One region of the Brevundimonas sp. TSRC1-1 genome, then DNA from elsewhere that is predicted to be linked to it. Evidence: predicted binding sites of a transcription regulator. Region 1 holds the regulator's gene; the other holds the start of a gene.
What was found. The regulator HrcA, encoded in region 1, represses chaperone genes, less so after heat shock. The targets are predictions, from matches to a motif close to GTTAGCANTCNNNNNNNNNGANTGCTAAC.

Region 1 (10,193 bases):
TAGAATACGCTTTCGAGGCGCGGGCGGTCACGTCCGCGCCTCGTTGTGCGACTAGAGACGACCTGTGCGCCGCAGGACTTACGGCGCAGTTGCGAGGGCCATGCCGGTCCTCTCCCGGTCGACCGCGATGGCGCGGCGACCTCTGGATCGAAGGACTGAACGCCGACGCATCCGCCCCCAATGATGGGACCCCGCACGGAATACGCCGTCCGGGATACGAAAGACGAAATATGTTCGATATCAAACGCAAGACGATCGAGTGGGCCGGACGCCCGCTGACCCTGGAAACGGGCCGCATCGCCCGCCAGGCCGACGGCGCCGTGCTGGCGACCTACGGCGAGACCGTGGTTCTGGCCACCGTCGTCTATGGCCGTTCGCCCAAGCCGGGTCTGGATTTCTTCCCCCTGACTGTCAACTACCAGGAAAAGACCTTCGCCGCCGGCAAGATCCCGGGCGGCTACTTCAAGCGTGAAGGCCGTCCCAGCGAGAAGGAAACCCTGGTTTCCCGCCTGATCGACCGTCCGATCCGCCCCCTGTTCGTCAAGGGCTTCAAGAACGAGACCCAGGTCGTCATCACCGTGCTGCAGCACGACATGGAAAACGATCCGGACGTGCTGGGCATGGTCGCCGCCTCGGCCGCCCTGACCATCTCGGGCGTGCCCTTCATGGGCCCCATCGGCGCCGCGCGCGTCGGCCTGATCGACGGCGAACTGGTTCTGAACCCGACGGTCGACCAGATCCCGGGCTCTGATCTGGACCTCGTGGTCGCCGGCACGCAAGACGCCCTGATGATGGTCGAATCCGAAGCCAAGGAGCTGTCGGAAGAGAAGATGCTTGAGGCGCTGATGTTCGCCCACGCCGGCATGCAGCCGGTGATCGACGCCATCATCGATCTGGCCGAACACGCCGCCAAGGAGCCCTTCGACTTCCAGGCCGAAGACCACTCCGACGTCGTCACCTCGATCAAGAAGCTGGTCGGCGAGGACATCAAGGCCGCCTACACCCACCCCGGCAAATACGACCGTCGCTCGGGCGTCGATGCGGCCAAGAAGACCGCCGCCGCCGCCCTGGTGAAGACCGACGAGAACCCCGAGGGCGTCGACAGCTCCAAGTTCGCGGCCGCCTTCAAGGAATGTGAAGCCGACGTCCTGCGTCGCGACATCATCGAGAACGCCCACCGCGTCGACGGCCGCGCCCTCGACAAGGTCCGCGCCATCGTGTCGGAAGTCGGCGTCCTGCCGCGCACCCACGGTTCGGCCCTGTTCACGCGTGGGGAAACCCAGGCCCTGGTCGTCGCCACCCTGGGCACCGGCGAGGACGAGCAGTACATCGACAGCCTGCAGGGCACCTACAAGGAAAGCTTCCTGCTGCACTACAACTTCCCCCCCTATTCGGTGGGTGAAGCGGGCCGCATGGGTTCGCCCGGCCGTCGCGAAATCGGTCACGGCAAGCTGGCCTGGCGCGCGATCCGACCGATGCTGCCGTCGAAGGAAGACTTCCCCTACACCATCCGCCTGGTCTCCGAGATCACCGAGTCGAACGGCTCGTCCTCGATGGCCACGGTCTGCGGTTCGTCGCTGGCCCTGATGGACGCCGGCGTGCCGCTGATCCGTCCGGTCTCGGGCATCGCCATGGGCCTGATCCTGGAGCCGTCGGGCGAGTTCGCCATCCTGTCGGACATCCTGGGTGACGAAGACCACCTGGGCGACATGGACTTCAAGGTCGCCGGCACTTCGGAAGGCATCACCAGCCTTCAGATGGACATCAAGGTCGCCGGCATCACCAAGGAGATCATGAAACAGGCCCTGACCCAGGCCTCGGCCGGTCGCCTCCACATCCTGGACGAGATGTCCAAGGCCATGGATGCGCCGCGCGCCGAACTGGGCGAGCATGCGCCGAAGATCGAAACCATCAAGATCGCGGTCGACAAGATCCGTGAAGTGATCGGTTCGGGCGGCAAGGTGATCCGCGAGATCGTCGAGAAGACCGGCGCCAAGATCGACATCGGCGACGACGGCACCATCAAGGTCGCCGCCAACGACCAGGAGAAGATCGACGCCGCCAAGGCCTGGATCCAGTCCATCGCCTCGGAACCGGAAGTCGGAACCATCTACTCCGGCAAGGTCGTCAAGGTCGTCGATTTCGGCGCCTTCGTGAACTTCTTCGGCGCCAAGGACGGCCTGGTCCACGTGTCCCAGATCGCTCTGGAACGCGTCGCCAACCCGGCCGACGTCCTGTCGGAAGGCCAGGAGGTCAAGGTCAAGTTCCTGGGCTTCGACGATCGCGGCAAGACCAAGCTGTCGATGAAGGTCGTCGATCAGACCACGGGTGAAGACCTGACCGACAAGATCAACGCCGAACGCGCCGAGCGCGGCGAAGAGCCCCTGTCGGACGACACCGGCGGCCGTCCCAAGCGCGAAGGCGGCGGTGATCGCGGTGGCGATCGCGGTCGTCGCCGTCGCGACTAGGACTGAGCCACACGGCTGAATGAGAAGGCCCCGCCGGTGACGGCGGGGCCTTTTTCATGGCGGCCTGTCCTAAGACCGGCACGCCGCCGGCGGATCGCCGTCGCGCGCCCACAATTTGCAGGACCGGTCGATCTCGCCCTGGATCAGGTCGCAGGGGTTGGCGGCGTTGCAGGGCGGGTGGGTCGCGGGGCTGACCTGGATGCAGCGTTCGACCAGGCGCGCGGACGCCGCCTCGCCGATCTGCTCACGACAGGGGATTTCACTGGCGGGAATCCGCTCGGGCCTCATGTCCGGCCCTTCCGGAATCCGGGCCTGAGCGTCTTCCGACGGCGCCGGCGTCGGCGCTGCGGGGTTCCCGGCCGGGGCGGGGCCAGGAGCGGCGGGGCTGGGGACCGCCGAGGAAACGGTCCCAGAGGAAGAGGCGTCAGAGGAAGAGACGCCAGAGGAAGAGGCGTTGGGGGCGTCGCTTCCGGGCTGACAGGCCGCGACCGTCAGGGCGAAGGCCAGAACGGCGGCTGAGGCGGAACTGATGAACAGGGGGCGGCGCATCGGCATCTCCGGGCAGGACGGGATCACCCAGACGATGACCCGTCCCCTTAACGCGCGAAAGCCCCTATCGGCGCACCGCCTCCAGCGCAGCCTTTTGCAGGGCGAACAGTTCGGTGCAGCCGATCTCGGCCAGGGAGAAGAGGCGGTCGAACTCGGCGCGGGAGAAGCCGCGCTTCTCGCCGGTGGCCTGGACCTCGACGATCTGGCCCGCGCCGGTCAGGACGAAGTTGGAATCGGCTTCGGCCTCGGAATCCTCTTCATAGTCCAGGTCCAGCACCGGCACGCCGTCGCAGACGCCGCACGAGACGGCCGCCACCTGGTCCAGGATCGGGTCGGACTTCAGCACGCCCTCGCCGCGCAGATAGTTGAGGGCCGAGGCCATGGCGACCCAGGCGCCGGTGATGGAGGCGGTGCGGGTGCCGCCGTCGGCCTGGATGACGTCGCAGTCCAGCACCACCTGACGTTCGCCCAGGGCCTTCAGATCGACGACGGCGCGTAGCGAGCGGCCGATCAGGCGCTGGATCTCCTGCGTCCGGCCCGTCTGTTTGCCGGCGGCGGCCTCGCGGCGGCCGCGGGTGTGGGTGGCGCGGGGCAGCATGCCGTATTCGGCCGTGACCCAGCCCTGGCCCTTGCCGCGCATCCAGCCGGGGATGGTCTCCTCGACCGAGGCCGTCACCAGGACCTTGGTGTGGCCGAAGGTGATCAGGCACGAGCCCTCGGCGTAGCGGTTGACGCCGGTCTCTATGGTCACGGGACGCAGTTGATCGTCGGTGCGTTGCGAATGGCGCATTGAGATGAGTCCTTGGAAGCGGGGGCTGCGGTGCTTATCCTGAAACCGTGAGCCTGTATGCCCCCAAAACCCCGCCCTTCGACGGCGCCCAATCCCCGGGCATGGCTCTCGCCGGGCTGGCGGGGCTGGACGCGCGGGCGCGCGACATCTTCCGGCGCATCGTCGAATCCTATCTGGAGACGGGCGAGCCGGTGGGGTCGCGCACCCTGTCGCTGGGCGGGATCGCCCTGTCGCCGGCCTCGATCCGCAATACGATGCAGGACCTGACCCTGGCCGGGCTGCTGGCTGCGCCGCATACATCGGCGGGGCGGATCCCCACCCATGCGGGCCTGCGCCTGTTCGTCGACGGCCTGCTGGAGGTCGGCGACCTGACGAAGGAGGAGCGGCGCGAGATCGACGGCCGGCTGGCCGGGCGCGGCCGCAACTTCGAATCCGCCCTGGACGAGGCGTCGAACCTGTTGTCGGGCCTGGCGGGGGGCGCGGGCGTGGTGTCCAGCCCGGTGCGCGAGTCCGGCGTCAAACACGTGGAGTTCGTCGCCCTGGGCGGGGATCAGGCCCTGGCGGTCATCGTCGCCGACGACGGCACGGTCGAGAACCGGATCATGACCCTGGCGGCCGGGGTCACGCCCTCCACCCTGGTGGAGGCCTCCAACTTCCTCAACGCCCGCCTGCGCGGCCGGCCGTTCGCCGACGCCAAGCGCGAGATGACCCAGGAACTGGAGATCGCCCGGCGCGAACTGGACCAGACCGCCGCCCGCCTGGTCGAGGACGGGTTCGCCGCCTGGTCCGGCGGCCCGGACCGAGAGCGCGCCCTGATCGTGCGCGGCCGCGCCAATCTGTTGCAGGACGGCGAAGGCCTGGCGGATCTGGAGCGGGTGCGGGTCCTGTTCGACGACCTGGAGCAGAAGGAACAGCTGATCGGCCTGCTGGACGGGGTGGATGCGGCCCAAGGGGTGCGGATTTTCATCGGCGCCGAAACGCGGTTGTTTTCACTTTCGGGTTCCGCCGTGATCGCGGCGCCCTATATGAGCGGCCGACAGCGGGTCCTGGGCGCCATCGGCGTCATAGGCCCCGCAAGATTGAACTACGCCCGTGTCATCCCGTTGGTGGACTATACCGCCCGGGTGCTGGGCCGGATGCTGGACGGGAACGACAAGTGAGCGACAAGCCCCTTAACGACGACTTCAACGAGCTGGACGCCGATATGGCGGAAACCAACGCCGAACACGGCCTGGACGCCGATCCCTCGGACAATCTCGCGCCGCTGGACGCCGTCATCGCCGAACGCGACGAGTGGAAGGACCGCGCCCTGCGCGTCGCCGCCGAGATGGAGAACCTGAAGCGCCGCGCCGAGACGCAGCAGAACGACGCCCGCGCCTTCGCCATCCAGCGCTTCGCCAAGGATCTGCTGGGCGTGGCCGACAATCTGGAGCGCGCCCTGATGGCGGCGCCCAAGGATACGGACGGCCCGACCGTGGCTCTGGTGACCGGTCTGGAAATGACCCAGAAGGCCCTGCTGCAGGCGTTCGAGACCAATGGGCTGAAGCGTGTCGCGCCCGAGGCCGGCGAGGCCTTCAACCCCCATCTGCACCAGGCCATGATCGAACAGCCGTCGGATACGGTTCCCGGCGGCGCCGTGCTCCAGACCATGCAGTCCGGTTTCGAACTGTTCGGCCGCACCATCCGCCCGGCCATGGTCGTGGTCGCGGCCAAGGGCTCGGGCGCGCAGGGCGCCAACCCCTATGGCGCAGCCCCCGCGCCCGAAGGCCAGACCTTCGACGGCAAGGCCTGATGTGAGGACGTGATTGGTGAGGGGTGAGTAGTGAGCTGCGGTGTCTCCGCAAGCCGCTCACCTCTTGCTCACGACTCACCATTCACCAGTCACTCCCCCTCAGAACCTCCGCCGCCATCCGCCGATCAAGGCGAATTCCGGCGCGGCGTCCGCAACATGGCGCGGCTGACGGCTGGCCACGGCCTGGATCGTCAGGTTTGAGCCGTCCCACAGACTCCGCTCGCCGCCCAGGATGAAATCGATCTGGCGGCCGCTCGGCGTGGCCGAGAAACTGCGGCGCGAATAGGTCAGGGGGTCGAAATACTCGACCGGCACATCCGCCAGCCAGGCCGAGAAGGCGCCGCTTTCGATCCGCAGCGGCTGCGACAGAGTGAAGCTGATCCGGTCGCAGAGCACCGAACACCCTGTCAGCAGGCCCAGACGCCAGTTCGAACTGATCGCGGCCTGGTCCATCGACAGGAACCGGCCCTCGCTCCGGGTCGAGCCGACGCCGGCCTCGCCGATCAGGGCCAGGCCGGGCCTCAGGGTCCAGTCGCCGCCCACCGCATAGAAGCGGGTGCGCGACGGCAGGGCGAAGTCCGATCCGCCGGGCAGGAAGGCCCCCAAGGGCCCCAGACGCTCGTCCAGGCCGCCGATGCTGACCGACAGGCCGCCTTCTGCGCCGCGCCAGGCCAGGGTGGCGCGGCTGTAGCTTGAAGCCTCCGCCTCGACCCGCCTCAGCGGCATACGCCGGTCCCCGCCCCCGCTCTCGGCCGCAAGGGTCAGCGACCCGAACCGCAGGGCGCCGCGCGCCGCATGATCCGCCTGGGCCAGGGCGGCGAAACCGTCGCCGGCCGCGTCGAAGGGCGACCGCGCCCCGCCGCGACCCTGCCATGTGGCGAAGCTCAGCCGGCCCATCTCCAGATCCAGCATGGCCTCCTGACGGGGTTCATCGCCCAACCAGGGCGCGTCGGTCAGGTCATAACGCGGAGCGATGGGCTCGGGCGTCTCGACCGGCTGGGACGCCGTCAGATTCAGCCGGCCCCCGTTCGGCAGGGCCAGCCGGGTCGTCGCCGTCCGGCTCGGCGCGAACGGCGCGGCCTGATACGAGCGGCTCGGCGCCGTCGGATAGGCCCCGCCCAGCTGGACGGCGAACATCCGATCATAGCTGTCGAACAGGACGGTCCCCAAGGCCGTCTGGCGTGAGAAGGCGTCGCCGAAGGCGGGGCCGACGAAACTGCCAGGCTCGCTCTCGGCGACGATGGAGCCTCCGTCGGCCATCGGGGTCGAGCTCGTTCCCACCGGCCGGAAGGCGTTGGCCAGGTCCAGCAGGCCCCGGCCGTAGACGATGTCGGTCCCTGCGTCCCCGGCGTCGCGCGCCGTGTCGAGAAGGATGGCCAGGGCCTGACGCGCCGAAAGATTGGGGAAGGCGTCCATCAGCAGGGCCAGGGCGCCCGAGACATGGGGCGCCGAGAAGGAGGTGCCGCTGACCTCCCAGCAGAGGGTCCCGTCGCAGCCGGTGATGACGTCCTCGCCCGGCCCGGAAATATAGGCGGCGGCCGTGGCCCCAGCGCGGTTCGAAAAGCTGGACATGACATTGGTCTCGCCGTGCGAACCGACGGCGATGACAGAGCCGGAGAACCGGGGATCCACCGCATATTGCGCGGGCCAGCCGGGATTGGCCTCGCCGTCATTGCCCGACGAGGCGACGATGACCGCCCCGGAATCGACCGCGCGCAACAGGGCCGCCTCGAAGGCGGAGCCCAGCCGACCATCGCCGCCCAGGGACATGTTGATGATCTTGACCCCGTTGGCCACGGCGAAGTCCAGGGCCCGGACCAGGTCTGAACTGCTGAAACAGACGTCGTCGTCCTCATCCTCACAGTCGGAGATGTCGGTGCGGATCGACAGTATGGTCGATTCATAGGCCACGCCGACCGAGCCCAGTCCGTTGAAGTTCGAGGCGATCACCCCCGACACCAGGGTTCCGTGGCTGTCGTTCGCGACATAGGGGGTGTTGCGGCCCGGAACCACGTCGGTCGAGGCGGTGGAAATCCGCCCGACCAGATCGGCCTGGCTGTTGCTGACGCCGGAATCGACCACAGCGACCGTGACGCCGTTTCCGGTGGCGCCGGCCTGCCACCCGACCTCGGCCTTCATATTGGCCAGGCCGTAGTTCCGCAGATACTCGGTGGAGGACACCGAAGGGGGCGGCGGCGGAGGAGGGGGCGGGGGCGGCGGGGGAGGAGGAGGTGGTGGTGGCACGACGGGCGTTACGACGCCCCCGCCGCCGCCTCCCCCGCCCCCACAGGCCGCAAGGGGAAGAAACAACAGGCCTACACCCAGCAGAACCGCCCTGCTTAACCGCAAACCGCCCATGTCACCCTCCCTGACGCAGAGCCCTCCGCCATGCGTCACATCAGTAGCAATTCAACTCCTTAACGCTTTGTCGAGGTGGGCCAGAAGTGTCGCCCATGCGTCCCGGGCGTCCGCCTCGGCGTAGCTGGCGCGGTAGTCGGCGTGGAAGCCGTGCGGCGCGTCGGGATAGACGATGATCCGGCTGTCGGTCTGGCCCGCTCGCGCCAGGGCCTCGCGCATCCGCTCGACGCTGGCCAGGGGGATGCCCTGGTCCTGGCCGCCGTACAGACCCAGGACGGGCGCCTTCAGGTCATCGGCCAGATCGACCGGCCACGGCTGGCCGGATGAAATTTGCACCGGCGTCGCGTCGGGGGCCGGCGCCAGACGGCCGTACCAGGCCACGCCGGCGCCGATGACGGCGAAGCGCGCCGCCGCCTGCCACACCACCTTGCCGCCCCAGCAGAAGCCGGTGATCCCGACCTTGCCGTCCCGCGCCCACAGCTGCTGACTGGCCCAGTCCAGGGTCGCCGACAGATCGCCCATCACCTGCTCATAGTCGGCCGCACCGACGATCTGCATGATCCGGCCCATGTCGGACAGGGGCGCCGGATCCTCGACCCGGTTGAAGAAGGCCGGGGCGATGGCGGCGTAGCCCTGCTTGGCCAGGCGACGGCAGATGTCCTTGATATAGTCGTGGACGCCGAAGATCTCGGACACCACCACCACGACTGGAAAAGGCCCCTCGCCCGCCGGCCGCGCCACATAGGCCGGCAGTTCGAACCCGTCCGGCGCCGGATAGGTCACCTCGGCGGTCTCCAGCCCGGCGGCGTCGGTGGTGATGGGTCGGGCCTCCTTGGCCAGGGCCGCGACCGCATAGCCCGAGAAGAGCAGCCCCCCCAGGGCGCCCACCGCCCTGCGGCTCAGCTTCAGATCATCGGGGGTCTGGCCTTCGGGACGGATCAGGGTGGTCATGGGACGGCTCCAGAAACGGGGAGCCGCAGACCATCACGGCGCGCCGGGGGCGTCCAGTCAACTTAGGCGGAAGTCGATCCGATTGGCTTGACGAAACAGACAGCCTCCGGTCGGCCGACATAGAGGCCATAGGGCGGAATTTCGCGATAGCCGGCGCGGAGATAGAAGCGCACGGCCACAGTGTTGACGCGACGTGTTTCCAGCCGGATTTCGCCGTAGCCGAGGCTTTTCGCCTTCGCTTCCAGAGCCGCGAGCACGGCCGAACCCACACCCTGTCCGGCGCCCCCCGCATACATGCGCTTGATTTCGGCGACGCCCGGCTGGAGCGGACGCAGGGCGCCGCAGCCTATGGCCCGCCCCTCCTCGTCCCGCGCCAGCAGGAAGGCGGCGCCCGGCCCCCGCACATCATCTGCATCGAACGAGGCCTGGCCGCTGGAGCCCGTGATCGCCGCCAGTCGCTGGGACAGGGCGGCGATCAGACCGCGGGCGTCGCCATGGTCGGGGTCGGCGTCCTCGATAAGGATCATCCGGGGTCGATCCTCAGTGCCGGAAGACCCGCACCCCGGTGAAGGCCATGGCGATGCCCTGCTCGTCGGCGGCGGCGATGACCTCGGCGTCGCGCATCGAGCCGCCGGGCTGGATCACCGCGGTGGCGCCGGCCGCGACGGCTTCCAAGAGGCCGTCGGCGAAGGGGAAGAAGGCTTCCGAGGCGCAGGCCGAACCCTGGGCCAGGGAATGGGCCAGTCCCTTGGCCTCGCCGGCCTCCTTGGCGCGGATCGCGGCGATGCGGGCGCTGTCGCGACGGTTCATCTGGCCGGCGCCGATGCCGGCGGTCTGGCCGTCCTTGGCGTAGACGATGGCGTTGGACTTGACGTGTTTGGCCACGGTGAAGGCGAACAGCATGTCCTGGATCTCGGTCGGCGTCGGCTGGCGGCGCGTGACGATCTTCAGGTCTTCGGGCTTGATCAGCGACCGGTCGCGGCTCTGGACCAGGAAGCCGCCGGCGACCGAGCGGAACACCTCGCCCGGCCCGTGCGGATCGGGCAGGCCGTCAGTGATCAGCAGGCGCAGGCTCTTCTTCGAAGCAAAGACTTCCTTGGCCTCGTCGTCGGCGCCGGGGGCGATGACCACCTCGGTGAAGATGCCGGTGATGGCGCGGGCGTCGTCGCCGTTCAGCGGGCGGTTGACCGCGATCACGCCGCCAAAGGCCGAGACGGCGTCGCATTCCAGCGCACGGGCGTAGGCTTCCGACAGATCCTTGCCGACCGCGACGCCGCAGGGGTTG
Region 2 (10,193 bases), 120 kb from region 1:
TATGGCCGACAGGGACGGGGCGCCGTCCGACGCCGCCGCATTGTGTCGGCGGGCGACGATCTCGCCCAGCATGGCCAGCTGGTCCTTGACCGACAGGCCCTGGTTCTTCAGGCCGAAGCCGTCGGTGGCGGCCACCGAGACATTGACCTCGTCCACCCCCGTCGCCAGCGCCCGGTCATAGCCCTTGCCGTTCAGGACCAGGCCGATGCGGCTTCGGCCCGCCGCGTGCGGCAGGGCGGCCATCACCTCTTCGGCACCGGCCATCTGCGGCACATATTTGGGATGGACGAAGGAGACGGCCTCGATCCGGCGCGCGCCGGCCGCTTCCAGCCGCCGCACCAGATCGACGCGGACGGCGGGCTCCAGCACGGCCTTCTCGTTCTGCAGCCCGTCGCGGGGGCCGACCTCGACGATCTGGATGAACCGGCTCATGGGGCTTCGCCTGCGCCATCGCCTGCGTCATCGCCTGTTCCGGGCCGGGGCGGCGGCGCATAGACGGTCAGGGTCATCTCGTCCCCGCCCGAATAGTTGTAGCCCCGCACCACCCCGACGGCCCGGCCCGACACGCCCAGTCGTCCGGCGGCGGCGCGGAAGGCGTCGGCGTCGCGCCCTTCGACTATGGCGGGCCGGCCCTCGGCCAGGGCGCGGGCGGCGCCCTCGGCGTCGGTCAGGTCCGTGTCCCGGCCGGTCAGGAAGACGAAGCTGGGCTCATGATAGGTGGTGATGGCGACGGGGCCGGGCGTGCGGCCCTGGCGCGGATGCAGGTCGGCGGCCTCAAGCGTCTTCTCCAGCTGGGGGGCGATGGCCAGGGGCCGCAGCTGGCGGATGGTCCCGGCCAGGGCGCCGTGGGCCACGATGCCGAAGGCCAGGGACGCGACCAGGGCCGCGACCGGGGCCCGGTTCAGCAGCAGGAAGGCGCCCACGGCGGCTGCGGCCAGGGTGGTGACCACGGTCAGGGCCGCCCAGGTCTGGGCCGTCGAGGTGCCATAGACCGTCAGCCCATAGACGGTGACGCCGATGATCAGCAGGGCGGCGAACAGGGCCAGGGCGGCGCCGGTGATGCGCGACACCTTGCCGATGGGCCGCGCCAGGGCGGCGGCGGCCAGCAGGGCCAGCGCCCCGAAGGTCGGCAGGGTGTAGTGCCACAGCTTGGTCGGGGCCAGTTCGAACATCAGCCAGCCGGGAACCAGCCAGCAGACCAGGAAGCGGATGGCCGGCTCGGCCCGCCGGCTCCAGCCGGTCGAGACGGCCGCCGGCAGCAGCAGGGTCGAGGGGAAGAAGAGCAGGGGCGCCAGCAGCAGATACAGGCCGGGGAAGCCCGAATGGCTTTCGTGGGCGCCGGCGATCTTGGGCGCCAGGTCGCCGCCGATGGCTTCGCGCCAGAAGCCGCCGTCGGTGGCGATGGTGATGGCGATGGCCCAGGGCCCGACCATCAGGGCGACCAGGGGCAGGCCCCAGCCCCAGCCGAGGCGCGCCAGCCATTTGATGTTCCGGTCCCAGATCGACAGGGCGATCACGGCCAGGGCGATGACCAGAAGCCCGATCGGTCCCTTGATCAGGATCGACAGGCCGACCCCGATCCAGAACAGCAGCTTGTGCGGCCGGATCGGCCGTTCTCCGGCCCGTGTCGCCATATAGATCCGCGCCAGGGCCGCCATGGCCAGGGTGGTGGCGCCGCACAGCATGGCGTCGGTCTTGGCGATGCCCGCCTCGGTCGACAGCAGGAAGGTGGCCCCCATGATCGCGCCGCCGAAGAAGCCGACGCGGGCGCCCAACAGGGCCGACCCGGCCCAGGCCACGGCCCAGGCGGCCAGCATGGCGCCGAGCAGCGACGGAATCCGGTAAGGGGCGATGTCGCGATCCTCGACATCCGAGGTCAGGGCGACGGCGGCGGCCTGCATCCAGTAGATGCCGACCGGCTTCTTCCAGCGCGGTTCGTCCTGGAAGCGGATGTCGACATAGTCGCCGCTCTCCAGCATCTGGGCCGTGGCCTGGGCGAAGCGGCTCTCGTCCCGGTCCAGCGGCGGCAGCAGCAGCAGGCCGGGCAGGCCGGCGATCAGCGTCAGCAGGGCCGCCAGGAGCGGACCCTTCCAGCCGGCGATGCGGCGATCCAGAGCGAAAGTCTTCATGAGAGACTCCTTACACGGCGACCGGCCCGTCGTCAGCCGTCTCCCCTAAGCGCTCGATCTCGTCTATGGAGCGGCCATGACCGCCGAACACAATCCTGCGCCTCTGATCTCCGTCGTCGTGCCTGTCCATGACGAGGCGGGCGCCGCCGTCCCCCTGGCCCGCGAGATCGCGGACGCCTTCGCCGGCCGATCCTATGAGATGATCTTCGTCGACGACGCCTCCAGGGACGCGACCCTGTCGGAGCTGAGGGCCGCCATGGCCGAACTGCCGGCCCTGCGGGTCCTGTCCCACGGGACCAATGCGGGCCAGAGCCGGGCGGTCCGCACCGGGGTGCTGGCCGCCCGCGCCCCCGTGGTCGTCACCATGGACGGCGACGGCCAGAACCCGCCGGCCGACGCCCCGCGCCTGGTCGACGCCCTGCTGGCCGCGCCGGCCGATGTGGGCCTGGTCGGCGGCCGCCGCGCCAAGCGCCAGGACAGCCAGGCCAAGCGCCAGGCCTCGATCTGGGCCAACCGCATCCGCCGCCGCCTGCTGGGCGACGACGCCGACGACACCGGCTGCGGCCTGAAGGCCTTCCGCCGCGACGTCTTCCTGCGCCTTCCCTATTTCGATCACATCCATCGCTATCTGCCGGCCCTGATGATCCGCGAAGGCTTCCGCAACCAGTATCTCGACGTCGACCACCGCCACCGCGAGACGGGCCAGTCGAAATACACCAACTGGGGCCGTCTGCGGGCCTCCTTCTCGGACCTGCTGGGCGTCATGTGGCTGAAGACCCGCTCGCGCCGTCCGGGCGCGATTTCGGAATTCTGACACGGCGAAACGCTCCGTCCGTTCGGCGGAGTTTGGAGGCCCTTTGGAAGCGGAGGGCTGGGCGGGGCGCCGGGCCTTCGCCCGGAGTTTTGTGTTCTGAGTACCGTTTCGACGAAGGTTTGACGCCCCGCGCGGTTGGTTGGCCTGCAAGCTCGGGGCGCCGAGCGGTGGCGGTCTTATCGCCTAACCCCATAAGCCTGCGACGGGTCGGCAGGGTCTGCGAAACCCCGTCCCGAGTGCGGCCGAGTATCCCCCTCGACCCTCCGCCGGCGTTTTGAGACGCCGTCGGCGCGGAGGAGTTGCACCCCCGCTCCCGTTCCATCCGCTCTCGCCGCCGCAAGGTCGCAGGCCTTACGAGCCCTCCAAGCGACGAGACCGGGCGTGATTATAGGGGACGGGGAAACCCTGGCGGGGAAGTCGGGGCGAGAAACTGACAAGCCCTTGGAATCATTACGGCAGGACCAGCGTCATTGTGACAGTTGGCGCCGTTCGGGCCCCCTCCGTCTCGCCGGCTTCGCCGGCGATCCACCTCCCCCAAGGGGGGAGGATTTCGGTGTTCGCATTCCTCCCCCCCTTGGGGGAGGTGGCGCGGCGCAGAGCGCCGTGACGGAGGGGGCGCGTCACCCCTCGCCGGCGCAAACAAAAAGGGCGGGACCTTGCGGTCCCGCCCTTCTGCATTCTCAGCCTGGAGTGGCTTGGACTTAGAAGTCCATGCCGCCCATGCCGCCCATTCCACCCATGTCGGGGGCGCCGGCGCCGCCCGACTTCTTGGGGGCGTCGGCGACGGCGGCTTCCGTGGTGATCAGAATGCCGGCCACCGAAGCGGCGTCTTGCAGGGCCGTGCGGACGACCTTGGCGGGGTCGATGACGCCCATCTTGACCAGGTCGCCGTATTCTTCGGTCTGGGCGTTGAAGCCGAACGAGGCGTCTTCGTTTTCCAGAACCTTGCCGACCACGATCGAGCCTTCGACGCCGGAGTTTTCGGCGATCTGACGGATCGGGGCCTGCAGGGCGCGACGGATGATCGCGATGCCGGCGTTCTGGTCGGCGTTGTCGCCCTTGACGTCGGCCAGGATCTTGGAGGCCTTCAGCAGGGCGATGCCGCCGCCCGGAACGATGCCTTCGTCAGCCGCGGCGCGCGTGGCGTTCAGGGCGTCGTCGACGCGGTCCTTCTTTTCCTTCACTTCGACTTCGGTCGAACCGCCGACGCGGAGAACCGCGACGCCGCCGGCCAGCTTGGCCAGACGTTCCTGCAGCTTTTCCTTGTCGTAGTCGGAGGTGGTGTCTTCGATCTGGCGCTTGATCTGGGCCACGCGGGCTTCGATCGCGTCCTTCTCGCCGACGCCTTCGACGATGGTGGTGTCGTCCTTGGTGATCGAGACCTTCTTGGCCTTGCCGAGCATGTCGAGGGTGACGGTCTCAAGCTTGATGCCCAGGTCTTCCGAGATGACCTGGCCGCCCGTCAGGATGGCGATGTCTTCCAGCATGGCCTTGCGGCGGTCGCCGAAGCCCGGAGCCTTGACGGCGGCGACGCGCAGGCCGCCGCGCAGCTTGTTGACCACCAGGGTGGCCAGGGCTTCGCCTTCGATGTCCTCGGCGATGATCAGCAGCGGACGGCCCGACTGCACCACGGCTTCCAGGATCGGCAGCATGGCCTGCAGCGAGGTCAGCTTCTTCTCGAACAGCAGGATCAGAGGCTCTTCGAGTTGAACCTCCATCTTGTCGGCGTTGGTGATGAAGTAGGGCGACAGGTAGCCGCGGTCGAACTGCATGCCTTCGACGACGTCGACGGTGGTGTCGGCGGTCTTGGCTTCTTCGACGGTGATGACGCCTTCGTTGCCGACCTTGGCCATGGCCTGGGCGATCAGTTCACCGATTTCCGAGTCGCCGTTGGCCGAGATGGTGCCGACCTGGGCGATTTCCGAGTTGTTCGAGACGGGCTTGGACTTGGCCTTGATCTCTTCCAGCACCAGGCCGACGGCCTTGTCGATGCCGCGCTTCAGATCCATCGGGTTCATGCCGGCGGCGACGGCCTTGAGGCCCTCTTGCACGATGGCTTGAGCCAGGACGGTCGCGGTGGTGGTGCCGTCGCCCGCCTTGTCGTTCGTCTTCGACGCGACTTCGCGGATCATCTGGGCGCCCATGTTCTCGAAGGCGTCTTCCAGCTCGATCTCTTTGGCGACCGACACGCCGTCCTTGGTCGAGCGCGGGGCGCCGAAGGACTTCTGGATCACGACGTTGCGGCCCTTGGGACCGAGCGTCACCTTGACGGCGTTGGCGAGCACGTTGACGCCGCGCAGCATCTTGTCGCGCGCGTCGGTGTTGAAGTGTACGATTTTAGCGGCCATGCGGGCAGCTCCTTTGAAAGGCGTGAAGGGTGATTAGTGAATCGTGATGGGTGGCTGGAGCGGCGGCAGACCTTGGGTCGCGCCATTCACGAGTCACGCCTCACGACTCACGAGCTCAGCTGAGGACGCCCAGGACGTCCGACTCTTTCATGATGATCAGGTCTTCGCCGTCGATCTTCACTTCCGTGCCCGACCACTTGCCGAACAGGATGCGGTCGCCGGCCTTCAGTTCCAGAGCATTGACCTTGCCGCTGTCGTCGCGGGCGCCGGGGCCGACGGAGACGACTTCGCCTTCCTGCGGCTTTTCCTTGGCGGTGTCGGGGATGATGATCCCGCCCTTGGTCTTGGATTCTTCTTCAACGCGCTTGACCAGCACGCGGTCGCCGAGCGGACGAAACGCCATCGGTTCTCTCCTTGTGTTCCCCCGGACGGGGGCGACTTGAAAACGGTGGGCCAGCCTCCCCTCGATCACCGCTTTGGCAGCCGACCGGTGAGAGTGCTAACGCGATCGGGAGTTAGTCAGAGCAGGGGCCAGCGTCAAGCGGGGCGGCCGGGGGCGGTCTGCGAAAGTTCCGCGACAAGTGAACCGAAAATGAATGGCGGGCTCCGAGCACGTTCAAGCGGGGGCTGGCAGAACCGTCTCGACGCTGGATGCATTTCCTTCCTCGGAAACGCGGACCCGGCCCGAAAATAAAAGGAGACGACCATGTCCAAGATGTTGAAGATCACCGCCGCCGTCGCCGCTCCTGTCGTCGCCATGGGCCTGATGGCCGCCCCGGCCTCGGCGCAATCCCGTGACCGCGACCGCGACGACACCGCCCGCAACGCCCTGATCGGCGCGGCCGTCGGGGGCCTGGCCGGCGCCATCTACGGCAACGGCGACGGTCGTTATATCGCCGGCGGCGCCCTGGGCGGCGCGGCCATCGGCGCCGTGGCCTCCTCCTCGAACCGGGGTTCGGGCTGCGAATATTATCGCGGCGGCCAATGCTACCGGAACCAGGGCCACTGGGAGCGGGAACACGGCATCAACAGCCGGGATCCGCGCTGGGAGCAGCGCCGCGACTATCGCGACTATCGTCGGGACCAGCGTTATGACCGCCGCGATGATCGCCGCGACTACCGCTACGACCGCCGCTGGTAGGCGCGGGATGTCGCTCCAAGAAATAGGCTCGGCCGCAAGGCCGGGCCTTTTTGCTGCGCGTCACCCCATCAGACGGGTCATCAGGGCCGCGGTGGACGGGTCCAGATCGGCGGAGGGGCCGCCGGCGTCCACGTCCTTCAGGATCGCCCTGGCCAGGACCTTGCCCAGTTCGACGCCCCACTGGTCGAAGCTGTTGATGTCCCAGATCACGCCCTCGACGAAGGTCTTGTGCTCATAGAGGGCCAGCAGGGCGCCCAGGGTCTCGGGCGTCAGACGGTCCATCAGGATGGCGGTCGAGGGGCGGTTTCCGGTGAAGGTCCGGTGAGGCGCCAGACGGGTCGCCTCATCCTCCGACAGGCCCTGGGCCAGGCCTTCCGCCTTGGCCGCCTCGGTCGTCTTGCCCAGCATCAGGGCCTGGCCCTGGGCCAGGGCGTTGGACCAGAGCGGGGATTCCGGCGCGTCGGCATGGGTCTTCGCCACGATCACGAACTCGGCCGGGACGATCTGGGGCCCCTGGTGGATCTGCTGGAAGAAGGCGTGCTGGCCATTGGTGCCGGGCTCGCCGAACACCACCGGGCAGGTCTGGCGCGTGACGGGGGTTCCGTCGCGATGGACCCGCTTGCCGTTCGACTCCATCTCCAGCTGCTGCAGGAAGGACGGCAGGCGGCGCAGGGCGTGGGCGTAGGGCGCCACGGTGCGGGCCGGCCGGTTCAGGCCGTCGACATTGAACACCTGGGCCAGGGCCAGCAGGATCGGGGCGTTCCGCTCCAGCGGGGCCGAGACGAAATGGTCGTCCATGGCCGCAGCCCCGGCCAGCATGGCCTCGAACACGACCCAGCCCAGGGCGATGCCGCACGACAGGCTGACCGCCGACCACAGCGAATAGCGGCCGCCGACCCAGTCCCGGAAGGCGAAGGTGCGGCCGCAGCCGAAGGCCGCCGCCTTGTCCGGCGCCGCCGTCACGCCGATGAAGTGTTTCGTCATGCCTTCGGCCGGCAGGGCCGCCGCCAGCCAGGCCTTGGCGGCCTCGGCGTTGGCCAGGGTTTCCTGGGTGGTGAAGGTCTTGGACACGACCACGACCAGGGTGGTCTCGGGATCCAGGCCGGTCAGGGCCTCGGCCATGTCGCGCGGATCGATATTGGCGACGAAGCGCAGGTCGATGGCCGGGTCCAGCGGGCGCAGGGCGTCCCAGACGACGCGGGGCCCCAGGTCTGACCCGCCGATGCCGACATGGACGATGGCCTCGAACTTCTTGCCCGTGGCCCCCGCCTCGGCGCCCGAGCGGACGGCGTCGGCGTAGGTCTTCATGTCCGCCCGCACGGCGTCCACCTCGGCCGAGACCGGTTCGCCCAGGGCCTTGAAGTCGGCGCCGACGGGGGCGCGCAGGGCGGGATGCAGCACGGCCCGGCCCTCGGTCAGATTGACGGCCTCGCCGGCGAACAGGGCGGCGCGGCGGCCCTCGACGTCGCAGGCGCGGGCCAGATCCAGACAGGCCTCGAAGGCGGCCTGGGTCCAGCTCTGTTTCGACAGGTCCAGATAGAGCCCCGCCGCCTCGACCGACATCCGCGCCAGCCGGTCGGGATCGGCGGCGAACTGCTGGTCGATACGCGTCGCGCCGGCCTCGGCGGCCGTGCGGTCGAAGGTCGTCCAGGCGTCGTCACGGGTCATCGGTCGTCCTCTGGGAGAGAGAAGAAGGTAAACACTCGTTTACGGGTCGGGCGTATGTCGGTTCAACGTCCTAGCCGACGCTGAAACAGGAAGTCACCCTCATGTCCTGCGGCCTTGCTCTCACGATCGCCCTGGCCCTGTCCAATCCCGCCGTGGCCCTGGCGGCCGAACAGCCCCCTGCGGCGGTCGGCGCCCCCGTGTCCGTGGCGGCCGAGCCCCTGTTCGCCGACATCGTCGCCCGGTCCGGCGCGCTGAAGGCTCTGGTCGACGGCTGGGCGGCGGCCAAGGCGGCGGATCAGGCGGACTTCTTCACCAGCCAGGCCTTCACCGGCTTCAAGGCCCAGGCCGAACAGCTGGCCGCGCTCGACATGCAGGGCCACCTGATCCTGAAGGAACGCGGCACGGACGGCGATCTGAAATGCATCCTGCGCGGCATTTCCGAGGACATGCCGAAGAAGGTCCAGGCGGTTCAGGCGGCGGCCACGCCCGCCGACCGCGCCGTCGCCCTGTCGGACCTGTCCTATCTGCTGAACGACAATGTCGAGGTCATCACCGCCCCGCCGCAGCCGGAGGTCTAGGCTTCCTCGTCACCCGGCGGAGGCCGTCACGCCCCCTTCAGAGCCTCGATGACCACGCCTTCGGTCAACAGTTGCGGCAGGATGCGGGGCTCGCCGCCGTTCGCCGGATAGAGCAGATACAGGGGCACGCCCGAGCGGCCGTGACGCTCCAGTTCGCGGGTGATGGCGTCGTCACGGCGGGTCCAGTCGCCGACCAGATAGACGGCGTTCGTCGCCTTCAGGGCCTCGGCGACTCGGGGCGAGGACAGGGCGGCGCGCTCGTTGATCTTGCAGGTCACGCACCAGTCAGCCGTGAAATTGACCAGGACCGGACGGCCCTCGGCCTGGGCGGCGCGGACGGATTCGGCGGACCAGGGCGCGGAGGCCAGGGGACCGGACTCGGCGACCGAGGCCGCCCCCAGAACCGGCGCGCGACCGGCGATCACGGCCAGGACCAGGGCGGCCCCGAGCGCCATCAGGCTGGATCCGCCGGACAGGCGGGCGGATCGGCCCAGGGCGCGCTGGGCCTGGGTCAGGCCGAACAGCCACAGGGCGAAGGCGGTGGTCAGGGCGGCCGCCATCAGCAGGGCCAGTCCCTCCGCGCCGGTCTGACGCGAGAAGACCCAGACCAGCCAGAGCGCCGCGCCGTACATGGGGAAGGCCAGCAGGCCCTTCAGCCGATCCATCCATGGGCCGGGCCGGGGCAGGCGCCGCAGCAGGCCGGGCGACAGGCTGACGGCCAGATAGGGCAGGCCCAGGCCCAGGCCCAGCATCAGGAAGATCAGCAACGCCGCCGGCCAGGGCATGAGCAGGGCCGCGCCCAGGGCCGCGGCCATGAAGGGGGCGGTGCAGGGGGCGGCGACGACCACGGCCAGAACCCCGGTGAAGAAGGCGCCCGCTCCACCCGGCAGGCGCGACAGGGGACCGGCACCCGCGCCCTGGAGCCCGGCGCCGACATGGAAGACGCCCGACAGGTTCAGCCCCACCGCCAGCATCAGCAGAGCCAGGCTCGCGATCACCGCCGGCGACTGAAGCTGGAAGCCCCAGCCGACGGCCTCGCCCCCGGCGCGCAGGGCCAGCAGGCCGCCAGCCAGGACCAGGAAGGTCGCCAGAACCCCGGCCAGGAACAACAGGCCGTCGCGTCGCGCCTCGCGCGGCTGATGGGCCGAGGCGGCCAGGGCGGCGGCCTTCATGGCCAGAATGGGAAAGACGCAGGGCATCAGGTTCAGGATCAGGCCGCCGACCAGGGCGAACAGGGCCGATTGCAGGATCAGGCCCAGGTTCAGGTCGGTTGCCGCAGCGCTGGGGGTCTCGACATCGCCGGACAGGGCCTTGCCGCCGGTGGTTCCGGCCAGGACCGCGCCGGGCTGGGCCGTGATCTCCCAGGCGCCGGCGTCGGTGGCCAGGACGCCCGAGATCGGACCGTTCAGACCCTTGGCCGTCAGGTCGCCGCCGGGGGTCAGGGTCAGGCTCAGCCCGTTCGGGCCGCTCTGGCCCGACTGGGGGGCGGCGTGGTCGATGATCCCGCCCTCGAAC

Region 2: groES (co-chaperone GroES) is a predicted target of HrcA. The motif match lies at 5,767-5,795, and genes of this name have one in related genera.

The regions. Positions count from the first base shown of each region.
Region 1 covers NZ_JAFCXI010000002.1:455,186-465,378, forward strand. Annotated here, with positions in the region: gene pnp (polyribonucleotide nucleotidyltransferase) at 231-2,468, shown strand; gene ACP7CK_RS08230 (hypothetical protein) at 2,538-3,017, opposite strand; gene rph (ribonuclease PH) at 3,082-3,807, opposite strand; gene hrcA (heat-inducible transcriptional repressor HrcA) at 3,909-4,967, shown strand; gene grpE (nucleotide exchange factor GrpE) at 5,012-5,599, shown strand; gene ACP7CK_RS08250 (S8 family peptidase) at 5,699-7,780, opposite strand; gene ACP7CK_RS08255 (dienelactone hydrolase family protein) at 8,009-8,908, opposite strand; gene ACP7CK_RS08260 (GNAT family N-acetyltransferase) at 8,971-9,435, opposite strand; gene purH (bifunctional phosphoribosylaminoimidazolecarboxamide formyltransferase/IMP cyclohydrolase) at 9,449-10,193, opposite strand, start outside.
Region 2 covers NZ_JAFCXI010000002.1:577,038-587,230, forward strand. Annotated here, with positions in the region: gene ACP7CK_RS08775 (hydroxymethylglutaryl-CoA lyase) at 1-432, opposite strand, end outside; gene ACP7CK_RS08780 (ArnT family glycosyltransferase) at 429-2,129, opposite strand; gene ACP7CK_RS08785 (glycosyltransferase family 2 protein) at 2,206-2,943, shown strand; gene groL (chaperonin GroEL) at 3,645-5,291, opposite strand; gene groES (co-chaperone GroES) at 5,407-5,694, opposite strand; gene ACP7CK_RS08800 (hypothetical protein) at 5,998-6,432, shown strand; gene pgi (glucose-6-phosphate isomerase) at 6,493-8,100, opposite strand; gene ACP7CK_RS08810 (hypothetical protein) at 8,202-8,678, shown strand; gene ACP7CK_RS08815 (protein-disulfide reductase DsbD family protein) at 8,705-10,193, opposite strand, start outside.